Regions from separate parts of the Streptomyces sp. NBC_00209 genome, predicted to be linked through region 1. Evidence: riboswitches for the same ligand, from Rfam matches in the RefSeq annotation. Region 1 holds a riboswitch; the other holds the start of a gene.
What was found. Region 1 has a riboswitch for S-adenosylmethionine ahead of thrC (threonine synthase). Riboswitches for the same ligand answer to the same signal wherever they lie in the genome.
Positions count from the first base shown of each region.

Region 2: another riboswitch for S-adenosylmethionine. It lies ahead of OG867_RS24250 (aminotransferase class V-fold PLP-dependent enzyme); the one in region 1 lies ahead of thrC (threonine synthase).

Region 1 is NZ_CP108121.1:3,148,633-3,159,546, forward strand. It holds gene groL (chaperonin GroEL) at 1-781, opposite strand, end outside; gene OG867_RS14135 (cold-shock protein) at 1,104-1,310, opposite strand; gene OG867_RS14140 (MoaD/ThiS family protein) at 1,666-1,944, opposite strand; gene thrC (threonine synthase) at 1,973-3,265, opposite strand; SAM riboswitch class I at 3,283-3,409, opposite strand; gene OG867_RS14150 (glucosyl-3-phosphoglycerate synthase) at 3,563-4,501, shown strand; gene OG867_RS14155 (trehalose-6-phosphate synthase) at 4,566-5,957, shown strand; gene otsB (trehalose-phosphatase) at 6,119-6,952, opposite strand; gene OG867_RS14165 (DUF3263 domain-containing protein) at 7,081-7,341, opposite strand; gene OG867_RS14170 (extracellular solute-binding protein) at 7,386-8,609, opposite strand; gene OG867_RS14175 (SIS domain-containing protein) at 8,929-9,837, shown strand; gene OG867_RS14180 (ROK family protein) at 10,053-10,914, shown strand, end outside.
Region 2 is NZ_CP108121.1:5,337,893-5,348,806, forward strand. It holds gene OG867_RS24230 (c-type cytochrome) at 1-551, shown strand, start outside; gene OG867_RS24235 (Rieske 2Fe-2S domain-containing protein) at 548-1,603, shown strand; gene OG867_RS24240 (ubiquinol-cytochrome c reductase cytochrome b subunit) at 1,600-3,246, shown strand; gene trpD (anthranilate phosphoribosyltransferase) at 3,369-4,433, shown strand; SAM riboswitch class IV at 4,516-4,633, shown strand; gene OG867_RS24250 (aminotransferase class V-fold PLP-dependent enzyme) at 4,807-6,183, shown strand; gene OG867_RS24255 (Lrp/AsnC family transcriptional regulator) at 6,205-6,486, opposite strand; gene OG867_RS24260 (rhomboid family intramembrane serine protease) at 6,483-7,229, opposite strand; gene OG867_RS24265 (hypothetical protein) at 7,389-7,631, shown strand; gene OG867_RS24270 (NYN domain-containing protein) at 7,670-9,031, shown strand; gene OG867_RS24275 (NlpC/P60 family protein) at 9,317-10,342, shown strand; gene OG867_RS24280 (NlpC/P60 family protein) at 10,580-10,914, shown strand, end outside.

The DNA.
Region 1 (10,914 bases):
CCAGGGTCGACAGGGCCTCGCCCTCGACGTCCTCGGCGATGATCAGCAGCGGCTTGCCCGACTGCATGACCTTCTCCAGCAGCGGAAGGAGGTCCTTCACGTTGCTGACCTTGGAGTTGACGATCAGGATGTACGGGTCGTCCAGGGACGACTCCATGCGCTCCATGTCGGTGGCGAAGTACGCCGAGATGTAGCCCTTGTCGAAGCGCATACCCTCGGTGAGCTCCAGCTCCAGACCGAAGGTCTGGGACTCCTCGACGGTGATGACGCCTTCCTTGCCGACCTTGTCCATGGCCTCGGCGATGAGCTCGCCGATCTGGGTGTCGGCGGCGGAGATGGAGGCGGTCGAAGCGATCTGCTCCTTGGTCTCCACGTCCTTGGCCTGCTCCAGGAGGGCGGCGGAGACGGCCTCGACGGCCTTCTCGATGCCCCGCTTGAGAGCCATCGGGTTCGCACCCGCGGCCACGTTGCGCAGACCCTCGCGGACGAGCGCCTGGGCGAGAACGGTGGCGGTGGTCGTACCGTCGCCGGCGACGTCGTCCGTCTTCTTGGCGACCTCCTTGACCAGCTCCGCACCGATCTTCTCGTACGGGTCCTCCAGCTCGATCTCCTTGGCGATGGACACACCATCGTTGGTGATCGTGGGGGCGCCCCACTTCTTCTCAAGGACGACGTTGCGACCCTTGGGGCCAAGGGTGACCTTGACGGCGTCGGCGAGCTGGTTCATGCCGCGCTCGAGACCGCGCCGGGCCTCCTCGTCGAACGCGATGATCTTGGCCATGTGAAGTGGTCCTCCCGGACAGGGGTGGATTGCTCCGGACCGAGTGGCGCCCGCGACGGACGGCCTGCGTGCCCTGCGGTTCCTTCCCGCCTGGCCTGCGGGCCTCACCGGCCCGGTCCAAAATTCTGTCACTCTCACCTGGAGAGTGCTAAGCCCAATGATTAGCACTCGACCCCCGAGAGTGCAAGCGCCCCCGGCCGGAGTGTGGACAACCCCGGCAGCCCCGGGACGCACCCGGGCAACGCGAAGGGCCCGTACCCCTATAGGTACGGACCCTTCGTACGTACGTGCGTGGCGTCGCGGCCGACGTGCCGTGCCGGGCTCAGCCGACGGCGAGCTTGACCATGTCCGCCTGCGGCCCCTTCTGGCCCTGCGAGATCTCGAACTCGACCCGCTGACCTTCTTCGAGGGTGCGGTACCCGTCCATCTGGATCGCGCTGTAGTGGACGAATACATCCGCACCACCGTCGACCGCGATGAAGCCGTACCCCTTCTCCGCGTTGAACCATTTGACGGTGCCCTGAGCCATGCCTAACTCCCCTGTAACGTGTATGCGCCGAAGCGCGTCGACCGCGGCTGAATGTATCTGCCCAACTGCCCTGTGCAACAGGTCAATCGGACGACAATTCTGCGCAGCACCGATCGCCCGAATATGAGGAATTCATGAGTTTCCGGGGCAAGTCGGGCCCGGCAAAGGCGACTTAAGGCGCAAGAGGCGCAGGCACATTGGCTGCTTCTGATCGTGGCGCGGCGCATTCTCATATGCGAGGGGCACGGGCAGCGAAGGGGACTTCCCACACTCTACCCCGCTCAACCATGCAGAATTGCCCCCTCCGCTTCTCGCGCGGAGGGGGCAATTACGGTGACGCCACGGAGCCTTGGGCTCAGCAGCCGCCGGCCACTGCGGGGATGATCGAGACGCCGGCACCGTCCGGGGTCGCCGCGTCGAGGCCGCCTTCAAAGCGCACGTCGTCGTCGTTGACGTACACGTTGACGAAGCGGCGCAGCTTGCCCTGGTCGTCCAGCACGCGGGCGGCGATGCCCGGGTGGTCCTTCTCCAGCGAGGCGATGACCTCGGAGAGGGTCGCGCCCTCGGCCGGAACCTCGGCCTGGCCGCCGGTGTAGGTGCGGAGGATGGTGGGAATGCGGACCTTGACGCTCATGGCGGTGCCTTCCTGAAGTCTCGGGTGGTCAGCTGGTGGCGAGTCCGGCGGCGCGGAAGGCGTCCAGGCTCGGGCGGATCGTGGCGGTCGCCTGCGAGGTGTCGGCCACCGCGTCCAGCGTCTTGAGGCCGTCACCCGTGTTCAGGACGACGGTGGTGAGTGCCGGGTCGAGCAGGCCGGCGTCGATCAGCTTCTTCGTCACGCCGACCGTCACCCCGCCCGCCGTCTCGGCGAAGATGCCCTCGGTGCGGGCCAGCAGCTTGATCGCGTCCACGACCTGCTCGTCGTTGACGTCCTCGATGGCACCGCCGGTGCGGCGGGCGATGTCCAGGACGTACGGGCCGTCGGCCGGGTTGCCGATCGCGAGGGACTTGGCGATCGTGTTCGGCTTCTGCGGGCGGACCACGTCGTGACCGGCCTTGAAGGCGGTGGAGACCGGGGAGCAGCCCTCGGCCTGGGCGCCGAAGATCTTGTACGGCCTGTCCTCGACCAGGCCGAGCTTGATCAGCTCCTGGAGGCCCTTGTCGATCTTCGTGAGCTGCGAGCCGGACGCGATCGGGATGACGATCTGGTCGGGCAGCTGCCAGCCGAGCTGCTCGCAGATCTCGTACGCGAGCGTCTTGGAACCCTCGCCGTAGTACGGACGCAGGTTGACGTTGACGAACCCCCAGCCCTCGCCCAGCGGATCGCCGATGAGCTCGGAGCAGAAGCGGTTGACGTCGTCGTAGTTGCCCTCGATGCCGACCAGCTCACCGCCGTACACCGCGGCCATGACGACCTTGCCCTGCTCCAGGTCGTGCGGGATGAACACGCAGGAGCGCAGGCCCGCCCGCGACGCGGCGGCGCCGACCGCACCGGCGAGGTTGCCGGTCGAGGAGCAGGAGAGCGTGGTGAAGCCGAAGGCACGGGCCGCCTCGACGGCGATGGCGACGACGCGGTCCTTGAAGGAGTGCGTCGGGTTGCCGGAGTCGTCCTTCACGTACAGGCCGCCGGTCACACCCAGCTCGCGGGCGAGGTTGTCGGCCTTGACCAGCTTGGTGAAGCCGGGGTTGAGATTGGGCTTGTCGGCCACATCGGCGGGCACCGGCAGCAGCGGCGCGTAACGCCAGATGTTGTTCGGGCCGGCCTCGATGCGCTTCTTCAGCTCGTCGGAGGAGCCGCTCGGCAGGTCGTACGCCACTTCGAGCGGCCCGAAACAGGACGCACAGGCGAAAAGGGGACCGAGTGCGAACCGTTCACCGCACTCGCGACAGGAAAGAGCCGCGGCGGGACCCAGGTCCACAGAAGATTCGGTGTTCACTGCGACGGTTTCAACAGCCATGATGGCGAGGCCCTTTCTCCTCATCTTCCTCACGGCGCTTTTCGCCGCAAGACGGAATTGGCACCTTCCCCACCTGACCTCGCGGTCGGCAGGAGGGTTGCCGGGACTTCAACGGGCCGTTCCCTCTGTCCCTCTGGATGAGCGCTGTGGCAACGGATCATGGATCCGCGCGTTTGTCGGCGGACCGACCCCGACATGCGAGGGACGTCCGCGTTGTTCAAGACTGTAACCGAAGGACCGGACGGGTGAGATAGCCGTCCGTACCGCGAGATGGATCACAAACAGGGAGTATCGACCGTGCTCGAAGAGGTCGAACGCTGGCTGACCAGGCGTTCCTGGTCAGCCGCCGACCACCCGCCGGAGAGTGTGCGGGCCGCCGCGAACGGTACGGGCGTGAGCGTCGTTCTACCGGCCCTCAACGAGGCCGCGACCGTCGGCGACATCGTCGCGACGATCCGGCGCGAGCTGATGGAGCGCGTTCCGCTGGTGGACGAGCTGGTCGTGATCGACTCGGGCTCCACGGACGCCACCGCCGAGGTCGCCCGCCGCGCGGGCGCCCGGGTCGTCCACCGCGACGCGATCCTGCCCCGCCTCCCCGCCGTCCCCGGCAAGGGCGAGGTGCTGTGGCGGTCGCTCCTGGTGACCAGCGGCGACATCCTGTGCTTCATCGACGCGGACCTGAAGGACTTCTCGGCCGACTTCGTCTCCGGCATCGTCGGCCCGCTGCTCGCCCACCCCGAGGTCCAGTTCGTCAAGGCGATGTACGACCGGCCGCTCGGCGAGCTGGCCGGCCAGGGCGGCCGCGTCACCGAGCTGGTGGCCCGCCCCCTGCTGAACCTCCACTGGCCGCTGCTCGCGGGCTTCGTCCAGCCGCTCGGCGGCGAGTATGCCGTACGCCGTACGCTTTTGGAGCGGCTGCCGTTCCCGGTCGGTTACGGGGTCGAGCTCGGCCTGCTCGTGGACGCGCTGCACACCGTGGGCCTCGACGCCCTCGCCCAGGTGGACGTCGGCGTCCGCGTCCACCGCCACCAGGACGGCCAGGCGCTCGGCCGGATGGCCGCCGCGATCTACCGCACCGCGCAGGTGCGGCTCTCCCGGGGCCATCTGGTGCGCCCCTCGCTGACCCAGTACGAACGCGGACCGGACGGGTTCGTTCCCCGCACGTACCCCGTCGACACGCAGGAGAGGCCGCCCATGTGCGAGATCGAGGAGTACGTGGCACGCCGCGCGGCCTGATCACGACCCCACGCCGTCCGGCTTCGTACGTTTGGGCGGATCGGGTTCGGGCTAGATTCCGGCCATGGTCTCCGAGCACGCCCCCCAGCCCGCTGCCCAGGTCCTCGTCGCGTCCAACCGCGGCCCCGTCTCGTACGCCGTGGGCGTAGACGGCACCCTCGAAGCGAAACGGGGCGGGGGCGGGCTCGTCTCCGGCCTCAGCGCCGTGGACGACAAGATGTGGGTCTGCGCCGCCCTCGGCGACGGCGACCGCGAGGCGGTGCGCCGGGGGGTCGGCGAACCGGGCGTCCGGATGCTCGACATCGACGCCGGGGTGCACGCCGACGCGTACAACGGCATCGCCAACTCCGTACTGTGGTTCGTCCACCACATGCTGTACCAGACGCCCGTCGAGCCCGTATTCGACGCGGAGTTCCGCAGGCAGTGGGCCTCCTTCGAGACGTACAACCGGGCCTTCGCCGAGGCGCTGGCCCAGGAGGCGGGCGAGGGCGCGGCCGTCCTCGTGCAGGACTACCACCTCTCGCTGGTCCCCGGCATGCTCCGCGAGCTCCGCCCCGACCTGCGGATCGGCCACTTCTCGCACACCCCGTGGGCGCCCGTCGACTACTTCCGGCTGCTCCCCGACGACATCGCCGAACAGCTGCTGCGCGGCATCCTCGGCGCCGACCGCGCCGCCTTCCTGACCCGCCGCTGGGCGGACGCCTTCATCAGCTGCTGTACGGAGATCCTGGGCGGCACCGGCCGCACGCGCATCGGCGTCCACGGCCTGGGCGCCGACGCCGGTTTCCTGCGGAGCCGGGCGCACGAGGCGGACGTGGACGAGCGGATGGCGGCCCTGCGCGAGCAGATCGGGCCCGACCGGAAGACCATCGTCCGCGTCGACCGCACGGAGCTGTCCAAGAACATCGTCCGGGGCCTCCACGCCTACCGCACCCTGCTGGACGAACGCCCCGAGTGGCGCGAACGCGTCGTGCACGTCGCCTTCGCCTACCCCTCGCGCCAGGACCTCGCGGTCTACCGGGAGTACACCGCGGAGGTCCAGCAGGTCGCCGACGCGATCAACAAGTCGTACGGCACGGCCGGCTGGACCCCGGTCGTCCTGCACGTGAAGGACGACTTCGCCCGCTCGCTCGCCGCGTACCGGCTGGCCGACGTCGCCCTCGTCAACCCGATCCGGGACGGCATGAACCTGGTCGCCAAGGAGGTCCCCGTCGTCTCCGACGAGGGCTGCGCGCTGGTCCTGTCGCGGGAGGCCGGAGCGTACGAGGAGCTGGGCGAGCACGCGTTCACGGTCAACCCGTACGACGTCTCGGCCACGGCCGACGCGCTGCACGAGGCGCTGACGCTCCCGGACGACGTGCGGGCCGCCCGCACGGAACGGCTGGCCGAGGCGGCCACCGCACTGCCCCCGCAGCAGTGGTTCCTGGACCAGCTGGACGCGCTGCGGCGCGACTAGGGCCTGTCCGGCGGATCTTCGTGGATCAGCCCGCGGCGTCTGGTGCGTGCTCTCGGCGTGCGCCCGGATCGTCCTTGTACTGGATGTACTTGGATGATTCGGGCGTGCGGCGAGAGTGCGTGCCAGGCGTCGCGGGCCCGCGAAGATCCGCCGGACAGGCCCTAGCCGAGGCGGTCGGCGAGTTCCCGCAGGTACGCCACGACCGCGCCGGGTCCGGGCAGGGCCAGGTCGGCGCGGTCGGCGAGCTCCGGCACCTCGGCGCTGCCGCTGCAGATGAGCAGCCCGGGGACGGGATTCGCCTCGTCCGCGCGCAGCTTCTCCACCGCCGCGTACGCGGCGAGGTCGCCCAGGTCGTCGCCCGCGTACAGCACGGACGTCGCGCCGATCTCGCGCACGTACTCGGTGAGCGCGACGCCCTTGTCCATGCCCGGCGGGCGCAACTCCAGGACCAGGCGCCCCGGTTCCACGATCAGCCCGTGGCGCGCGGCCAGCTCGCCGAGGGGCCCGCGCAGCGCCTCGAACGCGGCCTGCGGGTCGGCGGCGCGGCGGGTGTGCACGGCGAGGGCGCGGCCCTTGTCCTCGGTCCAGGTCTCGCCCCGCGGGTCGGACTCCGCCAGCACGCCGGGGAGTTCGGCGCGCACGGCCGCGACGCCGGGGTGCGGGGCGGGGGCGTGCACGGTCCCGGTCACGGCGTCCCAGCGCTCGGCGCCGTAGTGCCCGAGCACGACGAGGTGGTCGAGCCCTTCGACTCCGGCGACCCCGGCATACCGCACGGCGACCTCGGCGGGGCGCCCGGTGATCACGGCCACGGACGCGACCTTCGGCGCGAGGGCGGCGAGCGCCGCCACGGCTCCGGGGTGCGCCCGCGCCTGCTCGGGGTCCGGCACGATGTCCGCCAGCGTCCCGTCGAAGTCGAGCGCGACGAGGGCCTCGGCCGGCCTGGCGAGGATGGCGTCGAGGCCGGTACGGCCTGCGGTCGTCTGTGGGGTGCCCATACGGTGAGCGTATCGGGGGCGCTGCCCCCGCACCCCCGCTGCTCAATCGCCGCAGGGGCTTGAAGTGGCCGCCGCACCATCCGGCCCCGCCGGCGTTTGAGGCGCGGGGTCCGGGGCAGAGCCCCCGGTTACCGTCGCCCCCGCCGAGCGTCCCGCACCCGCCGAAGGCGATTCACCGTCACCGGGTCCTCCTCCAGCGCCCGCCGATCATCCAGCAACGCATTCAGCAGCTGGTAATACCGCGTCGGCGACAACCCCAACCGCTCCCGGATCGCCCGCTCCTTCGCCCCCGCCCCCGCCCACGACTGCCGCTCCACCGCAAGCACCGCGCGATCGCGGTCGGACAGCGGCGCGGACTCGGCAGGGCCGTTCGGGGGGTGGGCGGTCATATCAGCCAATATATGGCGCGCCCCGCCCCCGCGGAACGCGGAGGTTACTCCGCCGCCTCCGCGTGCGTCGCATCCCGCGATATCCGCTCCAGCACGCTCTGCGGGCTGGATCCCGGCTCGACCGCCTTGCCGATGTTCTCCTTGATCGACTCGCTCGCCGCCGCCCAGGACGTCTTGCCGAACGGGTAGAACTCCGACTCCGGCAGCGCCGCCAGGAACTGGTGCAGCGGCTTGTACTTGGCGTCGTCCTCCATCGCCGCCGACGCGCTGTTCGTGGGCGGCAGCAGGTCGTACATGTCGGCGAACTGGATCACGTTCTTGTCGGTGAACAGGTAGTCGAAGAACTTGCCGACCTCGACCCGGTGATCGTTCTGCTTGAAGCCCATGATCCAGTCGGCGACGCCTATCGACCCCTCGGTGGGACCGTGCTCGCCGGGCAGCGGGACCATGCCGACGCTGACGCCCTGCTTCTGCGCCTCCTCCATCAGCGTGGGGTGGCCGTTGAGCATGCCGACCTTCCCCTTCGAGAACTCCTCGAACGCCTTCGCGCGGTTCAGCTTGCCGGGGGCGACCGGGCCGACGAGCCCCTTGTCCACGAGGTTCGACTTCAGCCAGTCGAACGTCTTGACGTTCTCCTCGGAGGCGATGTCGTACGAGCCGACCTCGTCGGTGTAGGCGCCGCCCCCGCTGAGCATCCACATCAGGGTCTCGGCCTGGGACTCCTCCGGGCCGAGCGGCAGCGCGAAGGGGTACGACACCCCGCGCTGCTTGAGCGCGGCGGCGTCGGAGGCTATGTCGCTCCACGTCTTCGGGGCGTTGAGGCCGGCCTGCGAGAAGAGCTTCTTGTTGTAGAAGAGCAGCCGGGTGGAGGCGACGAACGGCAGCCCGTACTGGATGCGGTTGACCTGCCCCGCGTCGATCAGCTTCGGCAGGAAGTTCGCCTGGGTGGGGATGCTCAGCATCTCGTCGGCGGAGTAGAGCTTCCCGGCCTTCGCGTAGTCCGCGTAGGCGCCGATCTGCGCGATGTCGGGGGCCTCGCCGTCCTTGACCATCTTGGCGACGTCGCGGTCGATGTCGGTCCAGGGCAGGACGGTCACGTCGACCTTGATGCCGGGGTGGGACGCCTCGAAGCCGCGGGCGATGCCGTCCCAGTACTTGTCGGACTTGTTCGCCTCGCTCGTGCCGTAGTCGGCCGCGACCAGCTTCAGCGTCACGTCGCCGGAGCCGCCGCTCGTGCCACAGCCCGAGAGCGTCGCCGTCATCCCCATCACGGCGACAGCCGCCGTCAGTCCCAAGTAACGCCGCTGCACAGCTCAGTCCGTCCTCGTCGATTACACCGCCCGCGGCTCCCACGTCCGCGCGGGGCACTCCGGGTGAGCTGCGATTTTCCCCGCCACCGGCGTAGAGGTCTACACCACGGAGGTATCGCTTCCACAACGCAGCAGCATTGCACGGGGGCCGCGGCGACTGCTAAGTAGGTCTCGACGTACGGGCCTTATTGGTCCAGACCTTCTATCGAAGGTGCGTCAGTTCTCTTGCAGGTCCGTTCCGTCGCCCGACCCGCCCAGCCTCAAGGAGCCGCTCCGCATGTCGCGTACCGCATCTGAGATTGCCACCCAGCCCAGCTGCTGGCGGCGCGCCGCACAGGCGGGCGCGGAGTTCGAGGGGCTGCCGAAGCCGGGCGAGCGCGTCGCCGTCACGGGATGCGGCACCTCGTGGTTCATGGCCATCGCGTACGCGGCCCTGCGGGAGGCCGCCGGGCAGGGCGAGACGGACGCGTACGCCTCCTCGGAGTTCCCGGTGGGACGGCCGTACGACCGCGTGGTCGCGATCACCCGCTCCGGTACGACGAGCGAGGTACTGGCGCTCCTGCGCGAGCTGCGCGGGAAGACCGCGACCGTCGCGCTGACCGGCGACCCGAGGACCCCGGTCATGGAGGCCGCCGACGCGGTCGCGGTGCTGGACTGGGCGGACGAGGAATCAGTGGTCCAGACCCGGTTCGCGACGACCGCGCTCGCCTTCCTGCGGGCGGGCCTGGAGGCGGCCGGTCCGCTTCCCGCGGGCGTGAAGACGGTCGCCGAGGCGGCGGTGGACGCGGAGCTGGCGGTGACCGAGCCGCTGGCCGAGGCGGTGGTCGCGGCCGAGCAGTGGACGTTCCTGGGGCGCGGCTGGACCTACGGTCTCGCCCAGGAGGCCGGGCTGAAGATGCGCGAGGCGGCGGGCGCCTGGACCGAGTCGTACCCGGCGATGGAGTACCGCCACGGCCCGATCGCGATCACCGGTCCGAACCGGGTGGCCTGGGTCCTCGGCGCCCTGCCCGAGGGGCTGGCCGGCGAGGTCGCGGCGGTCGGCGGCACGCTCGTCGCGCACGGGACGGCGGACCCGATGGCCGACCTGATCCGCGCGCAGCGGCTCGCGGTGGCCCTGGCCGAGTCGAAGGGGTACGACCCCGACCACCCGCGCAACCTCTCGCGCAGCGTGATCCTGCCGGAGTAGGGCCTGCGCGAACGGGGAACGGACCCGGGATCGGGCAGGCGCGGAGCCCTTCCCGGGCGGCCTTCTCGACAAACCGGGTCCTTCCCCGTAACCGGTACCGGGATTTTGTATGGATGCGCAACAAACAGCACTAGTGGACTAGACCTTTTGGGGTCCCTCGGGCGAAACTGTTCCACGTGAAACACGTCATCGCCCTCGATGTGGGCGGCACCGGAATGAAGGCCGCACTGGTCGGGGCCGACGGCGCCCTGCTCCACGAGGCACGGCGCGCGACCGGCAGAGAGCGCGGCCCCGAAGCCGTCGTGGAGTCGATCCTCGCCTTCGCCGCCGACCTGCGCGCATACGGCGAGGAGCACTTCGGCGAGAGCGCCCTCGCGGCCGGTGTCGCCGTACCCGGCATCGTGGACGCGGAGAAGGGGATCGCCGTCTACGCGGCGAACCTGGGCTGGCGCGACGTACCCATGCGGCAGCTGCTCGGCGAACGGCTCGGCGGCGTACCCGTGGCGCTCGGCCACGACGTCCGCACCGGCGGGCTCGCCGAGGGCCGGATCGGCGCAGGTCAGGGCGCCGACCGCTTCCTCTTCATCCCGCTCGGCACCGGGATCGCCGGAGCCATCGGCATCGCCGGCGCGATCGAGGAGGGCGCCCACGGCTACGCGGGCGAGATCGGCCACATCGTGATCCGGCCGGACGGTCCGGACTGCGGCTGCGGCCAGCGCGGCTGCCTGGAGACCCTGGCCTCCGCCTCCGCCGTCAGCCGCGCCTGGGCGGCCGCGTCCGGCGACCCGAAGGCGGACGCCGCCGACTGCGCCAAGGCCGTCGAATCCGGCGACCCGAAGGCCGTCGAGGTCTGGCAGAACGCCGTCGACGCGCTCGCCGCCGGACTCGTCACCGCACTCACCCTGCTGGACCCGCGCACGCTCATCATCGGTGGCGGGCTCGCCGAGGCCGGGGAAACCTTGTTCACACCACTCCGTGCGGCCGTCGAGGAACGCGTCACGTTCCAGAAGCTGCCCCACATCGTCCCGGCGGCCCTCGGGGACACCGCCGGATGCCTGGGCGCAGGGCTGCTCGCCT
Region 2 (10,914 bases), 2.2 Mb from region 1:
TCCAGGTCGGTACGGGCCGTATGCCCGCGCAGCAGCCGGGCGCCCAGGTACCGAAGAAGAAGGTCATCTACAGCCAGGCCGAGATCGACCAGCTCGCGGCCTACGTCGCGTCGCTCGGCGCCGGTCCGGTCGTCCCGACCAAGAGCCAGGTCAGCCCTGAGGGTGCGGACATCGCCAAGGGTGGCGACCTGTTCCGTACCAACTGCGCGCAGTGCCACAACTTCACCGGCAAGGGTGGCGCACTGACGAATGGCAAGTACGCGCCGGACCTGGACGGCGTGGACCCGAAGCACATCTACGAGGCCATGCTGACCGGCCCGCAGAGCATGCCGTCCTTCCCGGACTCGACCATGCCCGAGCAGCAGAAGCGGGACATCATCGCCTACGTCAAGACCGTGAACGGCTCCGAAGCCGAGTCCCCCGGCGGCCTCGCACTCGGTGGCCTGGGTCCGGTCAGCGAGGGCCTGTTCGGCTGGATCTTCGGTCTGGGCGGTCTGATCGCAGTTGCCATTTGGGTCGCGGCCCACACCGCTAAGGCCAAGAAGTCATGAGTAGCCAAGAGATTCCAGAAGAGAACCTGCCCGACGCGCAGGGCGCCGCGCACGACGCGGTGGACAAGGCGCACGACGAGCCGTTCGCCGACCCGGGGCTGCCGGCCCACAGGCCGCGCATCCAGGACATCGACGAGCGGGCCGCGAAGCGCTCCGAGCGCACCGTCGCGACCATGTTCCTGTTGTCCATGCTGGCGACGGTGGGCTTCATCGCCTCCTACGTCATCTTCCCGGTCGACAAGATCGTCTTCATCTTCCCGTTCGGTCATGTCAGCGCGCTCAACTTCTCCCTGGGTCTGACCCTGGGCCTGGCGCTCTTCCTGATCGGCGCGGGCGCCGTCCACTGGGCGCGCACCCTGATGTCCGACGTCGAGGTCGCCGACGACCGGCACGCCATCGAGGCGACGCCCGAGGTCAAGGCGAAGGTGCTGTCCGACTTCGCGGACGGCGCCCGGGAGTCCGCGCTCGGCCGGCGCAAGCTGATCCGCAACACCATGTTCGGCGCGCTGGCCCTGGTGCCGCTCTCCGGCGTGATGCTGCTGCGCGACCTGGGTCCGCTGCCGGAGAAGAAGCTCCGCAAGACCCTGTGGGCCGAGGGCAAGCAGCTCGTCAACATGAACACGATGGAGCCGCTGCGTCCCGAGGACGTGGTCGTCGGTTCGCTGACCTTCGCCATGCCCGAGGGCCTGGAGGAGCACGACGAGGACTTCCAGACGCAGATCGCCAAGGCCGCCCTGATGATCATCCGCATCGAGCCGGACGACATCAAGGACAAGCGCGAGCGCGAGTGGGCGCACGAGGGCATCGTGGCCTTCTCGAAGATCTGCACGCACGTCGGCTGCCCGATCAGCCTGTACGAGCAGCAGACGCACCACGTGCTCTGCCCGTGCCACCAGTCCACCTTCGACCTCTCCGACGGCGCCCGCGTCATCTTCGGTCCGGCCGGCCACGCCCTCCCGCAGCTGCGGATCGGCGTGAACAGCGAGGGCAACCTCCAGGCGCTCGGTGACTTCGAAGAGCCCGTCGGTCCTGCATTCTGGGAGCGCGGATGAGTACTGCGACGAACACTCCCGGCGCCGCAGCGCCGGGCAACCGCAAGGCACCCGCCGGTGAGCGGGTGGCCGACTGGGCCGACGGCCGGCTGGGGATCTACTCCCTCGCCAAGTCCAACATGCGCAAGATCTTCCCGGACCACTGGTCCTTCATGCTCGGTGAGATCTGCCTCTACAGCTTCATCATCATCATCCTCACGGGTGTGTACCTGACGCTGTTCTTCCACCCGAGCATGAACGAGGTCGTGTACCACGGCCCGTACGAGCCCATGCAGGGCATCCGGATGTCGGAGGCGTACGCCTCGACGCTGAACATCAGCTTCGACGTCCGCGGTGGTCTGCTGGTCCGGCAGATCCACCACTGGGCCGCGGTCATCTTCCTGGCCGGCATGTTCGTGCACATGATGCGCGTCTTCTTCACCGGCGCGTACCGCAAGCCGCGCGAGATCAACTGGCTGTTCGGCTTCCTGCTGTTCGTCCTCGGCATGTTCACCGGGTTCACCGGTTACTCGCTGCCGGACGACCTGCTCTCCGGTACGGGTGTCCGCTTCACCCAGGGCGCGATCCTGGCGACACCGGTCGTGGGTACGTACCTGTCGATGTTCCTGTTCGGCGGGGAGTTCCCCGGCGGCGACATCATCGCGAGGTTCTACTCGATCCACATCCTGCTGCTGCCGGGCATCATGCTCGGGCTCGTGGTCGGCCACCTGATCCTGGTCTTCTACCACAAGCACACCCAGTTCGCGGGTCCCGGCAAGACGAACAAGAACGTCGTCGGCATGCCCCTGCTGCCGGTGTACATGGCGAAGGCCGGCGGGTTCTTCTTCCTCGTCTTCGGCTTCATCGCGATCATCGCGGCGATCGCCTCGATCAACCCGATCTGGGCCATCGGCCCGTACCGTCCCGACCAGGTGTCCACGGGCGCCCAGCCGGACTGGTACATGGGCTTCGCCGAGGGCTTCGTCCGTGTGATGCCTGGCTGGGAGATCAACCTCTGGGGCCACACGCTGGTCCTGGGTGTCTTCATCCCGCTCGTCCTGTTCGGTGTGGTGCTCGGTGCGCTGGCCATGTGGCCGTTCATCGAGTCCTGGATCACCGGGGACAAGCGCGAGCACCACATCCTGGACAAGCCGCGCAACGCGCCGACCCGGACGGCCCTCGGTGTCGCCTGGGTGACGATCTACTTCGTCATGCTGATCGGCGGCGGCAACGACATCTGGGCGACGCACTTCAGCCTCTCGCTCAACTCGATCAGCTGGTTCGTCCGTATCGCCTTCTTCGTCGGCCCGGTCATCGCGTTCGTCGCGACCCGGCGGATCTGCCTCGGCCTTCAGCGCCGCGACAAGGAGAAGGTGCTGCACGGCCGCGAGTCCGGGCTCATCAAGCGCCTGCCGCACGGTGAGTTCGTGGAGGTCCACGAGCCGCTCTCGCCGGAGGCGCGATACGCGCTCACCGCGCACGAGCAGTACCAGCCGCTCGAAATCGGCCCGACGGTCGACGAGAACGGTGTGGAGCGCAAGGTCTCCAGGATCACCAAGGTCCGGGCGCGGCTCAGCAAGAGCCTGTACGGCGAGGACAGCCAGATCGCCAAGCCCACCGCCGAGGAGTACAAGGAGATCACCAGCGGCCACGGCCACCACTGATCACCCGTTCTGAACGCCACGGCGAGAGCCCCGTCCATTCGATGGACGGGGCTCTTTGCCGTCCCCGGGGCTCGATAGGGTGGAGCCGACCCCTTATCGGCTGTGGACCCCAGGAGCGGACCATGAACGTTGTGACCCCGGACGGCGGCGACAGCGTGGCGGCCTTCTCCTGGCCCGGCGTGCTGACCCCCCTGCTGCGCGGCGAGGACCTGGGTTCCGACGCCACCGCCTGGGCCATGGACCGCATCATGAGCGGCGAGGCGACCGACGTGCAGATCGCCGGATTCGCGGTCGCCCTGCGTGCCAAGGGCGAGACGGTCACCGAGGTCTCCGGCCTGGTCCGCGCGATGTACGAGCACGCCACGACCATCGAGGTGCCCGGCCGCACCGTCGACATCGTCGGCACCGGCGGCGACATGGCGAAGACCGTCAACATCTCCACGATGTCCGCGATCGTCGTGGCCGGCACCGGCGCGAAGGTCGTCAAGCACGGCAGCCGCGCCTCCTCGTCGGCCAGCGGCTCGTCGGACGTGCTCGGGAAGCTCGGCGTCAACCTGGAGCTGGCTCCCCGCCGCGTCGTGGAGGTGGCCGAGGAGGCGGGCATCACCTTCTGCTTCGCGGTGAAGTTCCACCCCGCCCTGCGCCACGCGGCCAAGGCGCGTGCGGAGCTGGGCGCGCCGACCACGTTCAACATCCTGGGCCCGCTCACCAACCCGGCCAAGGTGCGCTCCCAGGCGATCGGGGTGGCCGATCTGCGCATGGCCCCCATCGTCGCGGGCGTCCTCGCCGAGCGCGGCAACTCCGCCCTGGTCTTCCGGGGCGACGACGGCCTGGACGAGCTGACCACCACGGCGACCTCGCGGGTCTGGGTGGCCCGGGACGGCGTGGTCCGCGAGGAGACCTTCGACCCGCGCCACGTGGGCGTCGAGCTGGTCCCGGTGGAGGCGCTGCGTGGCGCCGACGCCTCGTACAACGCGGATGTGGCGCGCCGGCTGCTAGCCGGGGAGACCGGTCCGGTACGGGACGCGGTGCTGCTCAACTCGGCGGCGGCGCTGGTCGCGCTGGACCCGGGCGAGGGGCCGCTCACCGAGCAGATCCGGGCCGGTATGGCGAAGGCCGCCGAGTCGATCGACTCGGGTGCGGCCGGGCGGGCGCTGGAGAGATGGGTCGTCGCCAGCAACGCGTGAGCGCATCGATGTGCGGCAGGGCGCAGTCCGGATCGCGGACTGCGCCTTGCGCGTTCCCGTACGTATGGCAAGATGCTGCGCAGGTCATGAGTGACAGCGACTACGGCCCCGGCCCGCTGTCCGGCAACCCTCCGTCCGTGGCGGGGTGCCCCGGGTGAAGACCAGGCCGCAGGCAGCGAGGTCTGCGGCAAGCGCGGACCCCTCGACGTCGCAGACGTCCACCCGTGGGGTCCTTGGTCCTCAGGGAGCCTCTTGTGAGCAAGCGAATGCGTTAGGGCCCGAGGCCCTTCTCCGCACACCCCCTTCTCTTCACTCCGTGCTGCCGCGTCTGTGCCGGCACGCGGAATTCGCCTGCCTGTTACGGGAGTTCGCCATGTCTGTCTTCACCGCTGCCGCCGACCAGTCGCTTTGTGCCCCGCTGCCGGTTCTGGGCGAGGACGTCCGCGTCCCGCTGGTCACCGGTGGAGAGGTCGGCTACGCCGCGCTGGACTACGCGGCGAGCGCCCCGGCGCTGAAGCGGGTCTGGGACGACGTGGCCGCGTACGCCCCGTACTACGGCAGCGTGCACCGGGGCGCCGGGTACCTCTCGCAGCTCTCCACGGACCTCTTCGAGTCGAGCCGGGCCACCGTGGCGGAGTTCCTGGGCTGCCGCCCCGAGGACCAGGTGGTCTTCACCCGGTCCACCACGGACTCGCTGAACCTGCTGGCCGCCGCGCTGCCCGCCGACTGCCAGGTCTTCGTCTTCGAGACCGAGCACCACGCCTCGCTGCTGCCCTGGCGCGACGCCCGCGTCACCTACCTGAATGCCCCGCGCACCCCCGCCCAGGCCGTCGCCACCCTGGAGCGGGCCCTCGCCGAGCGTGAGCCCCACGGCCCCGCGCTGGTCTGCGTCACCGGCGCCTCCAACGTCACCGGCGAGCTGTGGCCCGTACGGGAGCTGGCCGCCGCCGCGCACTCCCACGGCGCCCGGATCGTCCTGGACGCCGCCCAGCTCGCCCCGCACCACCCCGTGGACATCGCCGAGCTGGACGTGGACTGGGTCGCCTTCTCCGGGCACAAGCTGTACGCCCCGTTCGGCTCGGGCGTCCTGGCCGGCCGGGCCGACTGGCTGCGCGACGCCGAGCCGTACCTGGCCGGCGGCGGCGCCTCCCGCACGGTGGCCCGGCGTACGGACGGCGGCGTGGACGTCGAGTGGCACACCACAGCCGCCCGCCACGAGGCCGGCTCGCCCAACGTCATCGGCGTCTACTCCATCGCCTCCGCCTGCAAGGCGCTCACCGAGGCCGGATTCGACCGGCTGGTCGCCCGCGAGCAGCACCTCGTCGGCGAGGTGCTGACGGGGCTCGCCGGGGTCCCCGAGGTGAAGGTGCTCTCGCTGTTCGGCGACGACGCACCGCGGGTCGGCGTGATCTCGTTCGTGGTGGAGGGCTGGAACAGCTCGCACTTCGCCGCCGCCCTCTCCGCCGAGTACGGCATCGGGGTGCGCGACGGCCTCTTCTGCGCCCACCCGCTCGTGCGCACCCTGCTCGGCAGCGACCCGGGCGAGGCGGGGGAGTGCGGTGCGCCGGAGGCGGAGCCGGGCGAGCGGTCTCTGAACGCGATCCGGGTCAGCTTCGGCGCCGGGACCCCGGACGAGCACGTCGAGCGCTTCCTGCGCGCGGTCCGGGAGCTGGTGAGCGACGGGGCACGCTGGAAGTACCGCACCGAGGACGGCCGTTGCGTGCCGGACCGGGGCGCCGCCCAGGTCTGAGGGCCGGGCGGCGCGGGCCGCCTACGCGTCCAGGCCGATGGAGAACGCGGCCTCCAGGTCGTGCTGCGAGTACGTGCGGAAGGCCACGTGGGTGTCGGTCGCCTCGACACCCTGGATCTTGCTGATCCGGCCGGGGATGACCTCGGCCAGGTCGTCGTGCTTGGCCACCCGGACCATGGCGATCAGGTCGTAGGTGCCGGTGACCGAGAAGACCTCGCTGACGCTGTCCAGCGCGGCGATGGCCTCGGCGATCTCGGGAATCCGGTCCACGCTGGTTTTGATGAGCACGATCGCGGTGATCACGGCTGTGTTTCTCCCTCGGTGGCCGTGGCTGAAGACTTCACTCTAGGGCCTCCGGTGTCGCGCCTGTAGCGGCCCCAGGCGTAGAGGAACCCGGTGGCGAAGCCGACGACGTGGGCCAGGTACGCCACCCCCGGGCCGCTTCCCGCGCCCTCGGCGGCCAGCCACTGGAGCACGAACCAGAAGATCAGCACCACCCACGCGGGGAAGCGCAGCGGCAGGAACAGCAGGAACGGGAAGACGCTGGTCACCCGGGCCCGGGGGAAGAGGTAGAGGAAGGCGCCGAGCACCGCCGAGATCGCCCCCGACGCGCCGACGAGCGTCTGGTCGGACGTGGCGTGCGCGGCGGCGTACGCGAGCAGCGCCAGATAGCCGCAGCCCAGGTAGAACAGGGCGAACTCGGTGTGGCCCATGCGTTCCTCGGCCATCGCGCCGAACACGTACAGGAACAGCACGTTGCCCAGCAGGTGCAGCCAGCTGCCGTGCACGAACAGCGCGGTGAACGGGGTGATCAGGGCGTGCGCCGAGCCGTCCCACAGCTCGCTCGGGATCACGCCCCACCGCTCGAAGTAGCCCGCCTGCGCGGCGAGCAGCGCGTCGGCCCCGCCGCGCACCGGGACGAAGCCGGAGAGCGGGCTGATCACGAAGACCGCGCAGCACAGGGCGATGAGGGCGTACGTCACCGGTGGCCCGCCCGAAGTCGCCGCGCGCAGGAGCCTGCCCGCCGCGGCCCGCCGATCGATCATGGACAGAGCATGGCGCAAACGGAGCGAACGGGACAGACCGCCTCGCCGTGCCGGCGGGAAGCGCCGAGGCCGTAGGCTGACGGGTGGGCATCCGCAGTTCGACGGCGCACCGCGAGATCCTTGTCCGGCAGCTCACGGCTCGACGAAAGAGGACGCACGATGACGACCGTTCCCCAGCCGACCGACACGACCCGTTGGCGCTGCACGCTCTGCGGGAACCTCACGCGCTTCGACGTGACGCGGTCCTCGAAGGTCGTGGAGTACGTGCACCTCGACCTGGCCGGTGAGTCGAGCGTCGAGGAACGCGAGGTGGTCAGTGAGACCATCGAGTCGGTCCGTTGTCGTTGGTGCAACGCGGTGGACCAGATCGAGCTTGTCGACAGGCCGGGTGCCGACTCCTGACGGGGCCGTGCGGAGACAACACAATGGGGTGACGGATGGTGGAGCAGCCCGAGGGCGGCGCCGCGTCGGCCGACGGGGCCGACGACGCCGTGGAGGCGCTCGACCGCCCGCTGCCCGAAGGGGTACGGCGCCGGGTCGTCGCGCTGGTATCCGACGCGTTCGGCGGTCTCACGGTCGCCGAACTGCCCGCCCAGCTGAGGCAGTACGCCCGCTTCACGGCGTCGCGGCGCGCCAAGTTCGCCGGGAACGCCATGGCCGCTGCCGTGGCGAACGACGAACGGTTCCGCCGCCGGATCGGTGAGCGGCTCCGGGAGGCCCAGCCGGAGCTGGCGGGCGCCCTGGAGTCCGGGGCTCCGCCCGCCGCCGCCGACCCGGTGGACGTGGCGGCTGCGGCGTATGTGCTGCGTCCGGACGGCTGGGTGAAGCTGGTCGCGGCGGCCGGCGAGGAGGTCCAGCGCGCGGACGCCGAGCGGGTCGGCGAGGAGAGCCGGCGCGAAGTGGCGCGGCTGCGCGAGGAGCTGGCCGAGGCCCGGGCCCACACGAAGAGCGAGACGGAACGGCTCCGCGCCGAACTGGACGCCGCCCGCAAGGAGACGGACTCCCTCCAGCGCAAACTGCGCAGCGCGGTCAGCGAGGTCAAGCGCGGTGAGGCGGCGCTGCGCCGGGGCCGGGCCGAGACCGAGGCCGTACGCGCCGAGGCGGCCGCCCAGGTGTCCGCCGCCGAGAGCGAGACCCGGCGGCTGAGGGCGAGGCTCGGGGAGGCCGAGGCGTCCGTCGAGGCGAGTCGCAGGGCGGCCCGGGAGGGGCGCTCGGTCGAGGACATGCGGCTGCGGCTGCTGCTGGACACGGTGCTCGAAGCGGCAGGCGGGCTGCGGCGCGAACTGGCGCTGCCGCCCTCCTCGATCCGGCCGGCGGACAGTGTGGACGCGGTGGAGCCCGGCCGGATGTCGCCCAAGGACATCGCGGCCAGGGCCCTTTCGGAGACCGACCCGGCGCTGCTGGACCAGCTCCTGGCGCTGCCGCAGGCCCATCTGATCGTGGACGGCTACAACGTCACCAAGACGGGTTATCCGCAGATGCCGTTGGAGAAGCAGCGGCTGCGGCTGCTCGGCGGGCTCTCGGTCCTCGCGGCGCGCACGGGCGCGGAGATGACGTGTGTGTTCGACGGGGCGGAGCTGGCCGCCCCGGTGCTGCTGGCGCCACCGCGCGGGGTGCGGGTGCTGTTCAGCAAGCCGGGGGTCACCGCCGACGAGCTGATCCGTCAACTGGCGCGCGCGGAGCCGCCGGGCCGGCCGGTGGTGGTGGTCTCCACCGACCGCGAGGTGGCCGACGGTGTGGCGAAGGCGGGGGCCCGGCCCGTTGCGTCCGCCTTGCTCCTGAAGCGGCTTTCGCGGGTTTAGCGCTCCTTGTGGGGAGTTCGCCCGAGATCAGGGAACGGACCGTCAAGTCGCCGCTACACGCCGTGGGGTGTGGGTAAAGAAGTGCCGTGTGTGACGAGATTTTTCCTGTGAGGATTTGAACTGATCACAAGATGGTCACTAGGGTCGGGCCTCGAACCTTCGCGCGGTCGATCACCCATCCGGGGTGGCGGCGAAGGAACCGCCGAGTCCGTGACGTACACGGAGCCGGGGATCTCCTCCCCCACAGATCCGGTAGGCGGCTCGAGGAAGAAGGAGCTCGCCTTCGTGGCGTCCCACCGTCGTCCCAAGCAGCCGAGCCGCACTCGTGTGACCGTGCTCACCGCGACCGCAGCCGCGGCCGTCGCTCTCTCCTCCCAGGCCGCTCACGCCGACCCCAAGCCGACCAAGAACGAGGTCAAGGCGAAGGTCGACCGGCTCTACCACGAGGCCGGAGCCGCCACCGAGCAGTACAACGGGGCCAAGGAGAAGCAGGAGAAGCTCGAGAAGCAGATCAGCGCGATCCAGGACAAGGTGGCCCGCGGCCAGGAGGAGCTCAACCAGCTCCGGTCCGGCCTCGGTTCCCTCGCCGCCGCGCAGTACCGCTCCGGAGGCATCGACCCCTCCGTACAGCTCTTCCTCTCCTCCGACCCGGACAGCTTCCTGGACCAGGCGTCCGCGCTCGACCAGCTGACGGCCAAGCAGACCGAGTCGCTGTCGAAGGTCCAGGAGAAGCAGCGGGCCCTCGCGCAGCAGCGCAAGGAGGCCCAGGACAAGCTGAGCGACCTCGCCTCCGTCCGCAAGACGCTCGGTGAGAAGAAGAAGCAGCAGCAGACGAAGCTCGCCGAGGCGCGTCAGCTCCTCAACACTCTCACCGAGGCCGAGCGAGCCAAGATCCGCCAGGACGAGGACCGCGCCAGCCGCGCGGCCAACACCCGGGTCAGCCTCGGGAACGAGGTCCCCGCCTCCGGTCTCGGCGCCGCCGCCCTCAACGCCGCCGCCACCCGCATAGGCAAGCCGTACGTCTCCACGGCTACCGGCCCCAACTCCTTCGACTGCTCCGGCCTGACCATGTGGGCCTACGCGCAGGCCGGCGTCAACATCACCCGCACCACGTACACCCAGGTCAACCAGGGTCACCGGATCGGCGTCAGCCAGCTGGCCCCCGGCGACCTGGTCTTCTTCAACGGCAACGAGCACGTGGGCCTCTACGCCGGCAAGGGCACCGTCCTGCACGCTCCGTATCCCGGCGCGTACGTTCGCTACGAGTCGATGAGCACCATCGGCAGCATCTACGCCGCCGTGCGCATCTGAACCGCGCCCGAACGGGCGAATTCCCGCGCCCCGTACTGACGCCCGCCCCGCCGGAGACCACAGGTCACCGGCGGGGCGTCACTGTGTGTGGCCCCCGCCGGTCCGGCGCGTCTTTGTCCGCTCCGTGATCACGCGGCTACTGTCTGCCTGCTGTCACGGCACCCGTACGTCGGTCCGCCCGCCCGGGCGGCAGGGGCCGCGCGCGTCTGCGTACAGCGGAAGGGAGTGCGGCGACCTGTGGGATCCCATCGCCGTTCCACACAGCCCGGTACCGGTCGCGGTGCCCGGGCCACCGTCCTGACGGCGGCGGCCGCGACCGCGGCCGCGACGCTCGGCGCCGCCCCCGCGCACGCCGAGCCGCACGACACCCCGCAGTCCGCCGGGGCCCGCGTCGACCACCTCTACACCGAGGCCGAGCGCGCCACCGAGCAGTACAACAGGGCCGGCGAGGACGTGACCCGGCTGCGCGGCGAGTTCGGCCGGGCCCAGGACCGGGCCGCCCGGGGGCAGGAACGCATCAACCGGATGCGCGAGGAGCTGGGATCCGCGGCCCGGGCGGAGTACCGGGCGGG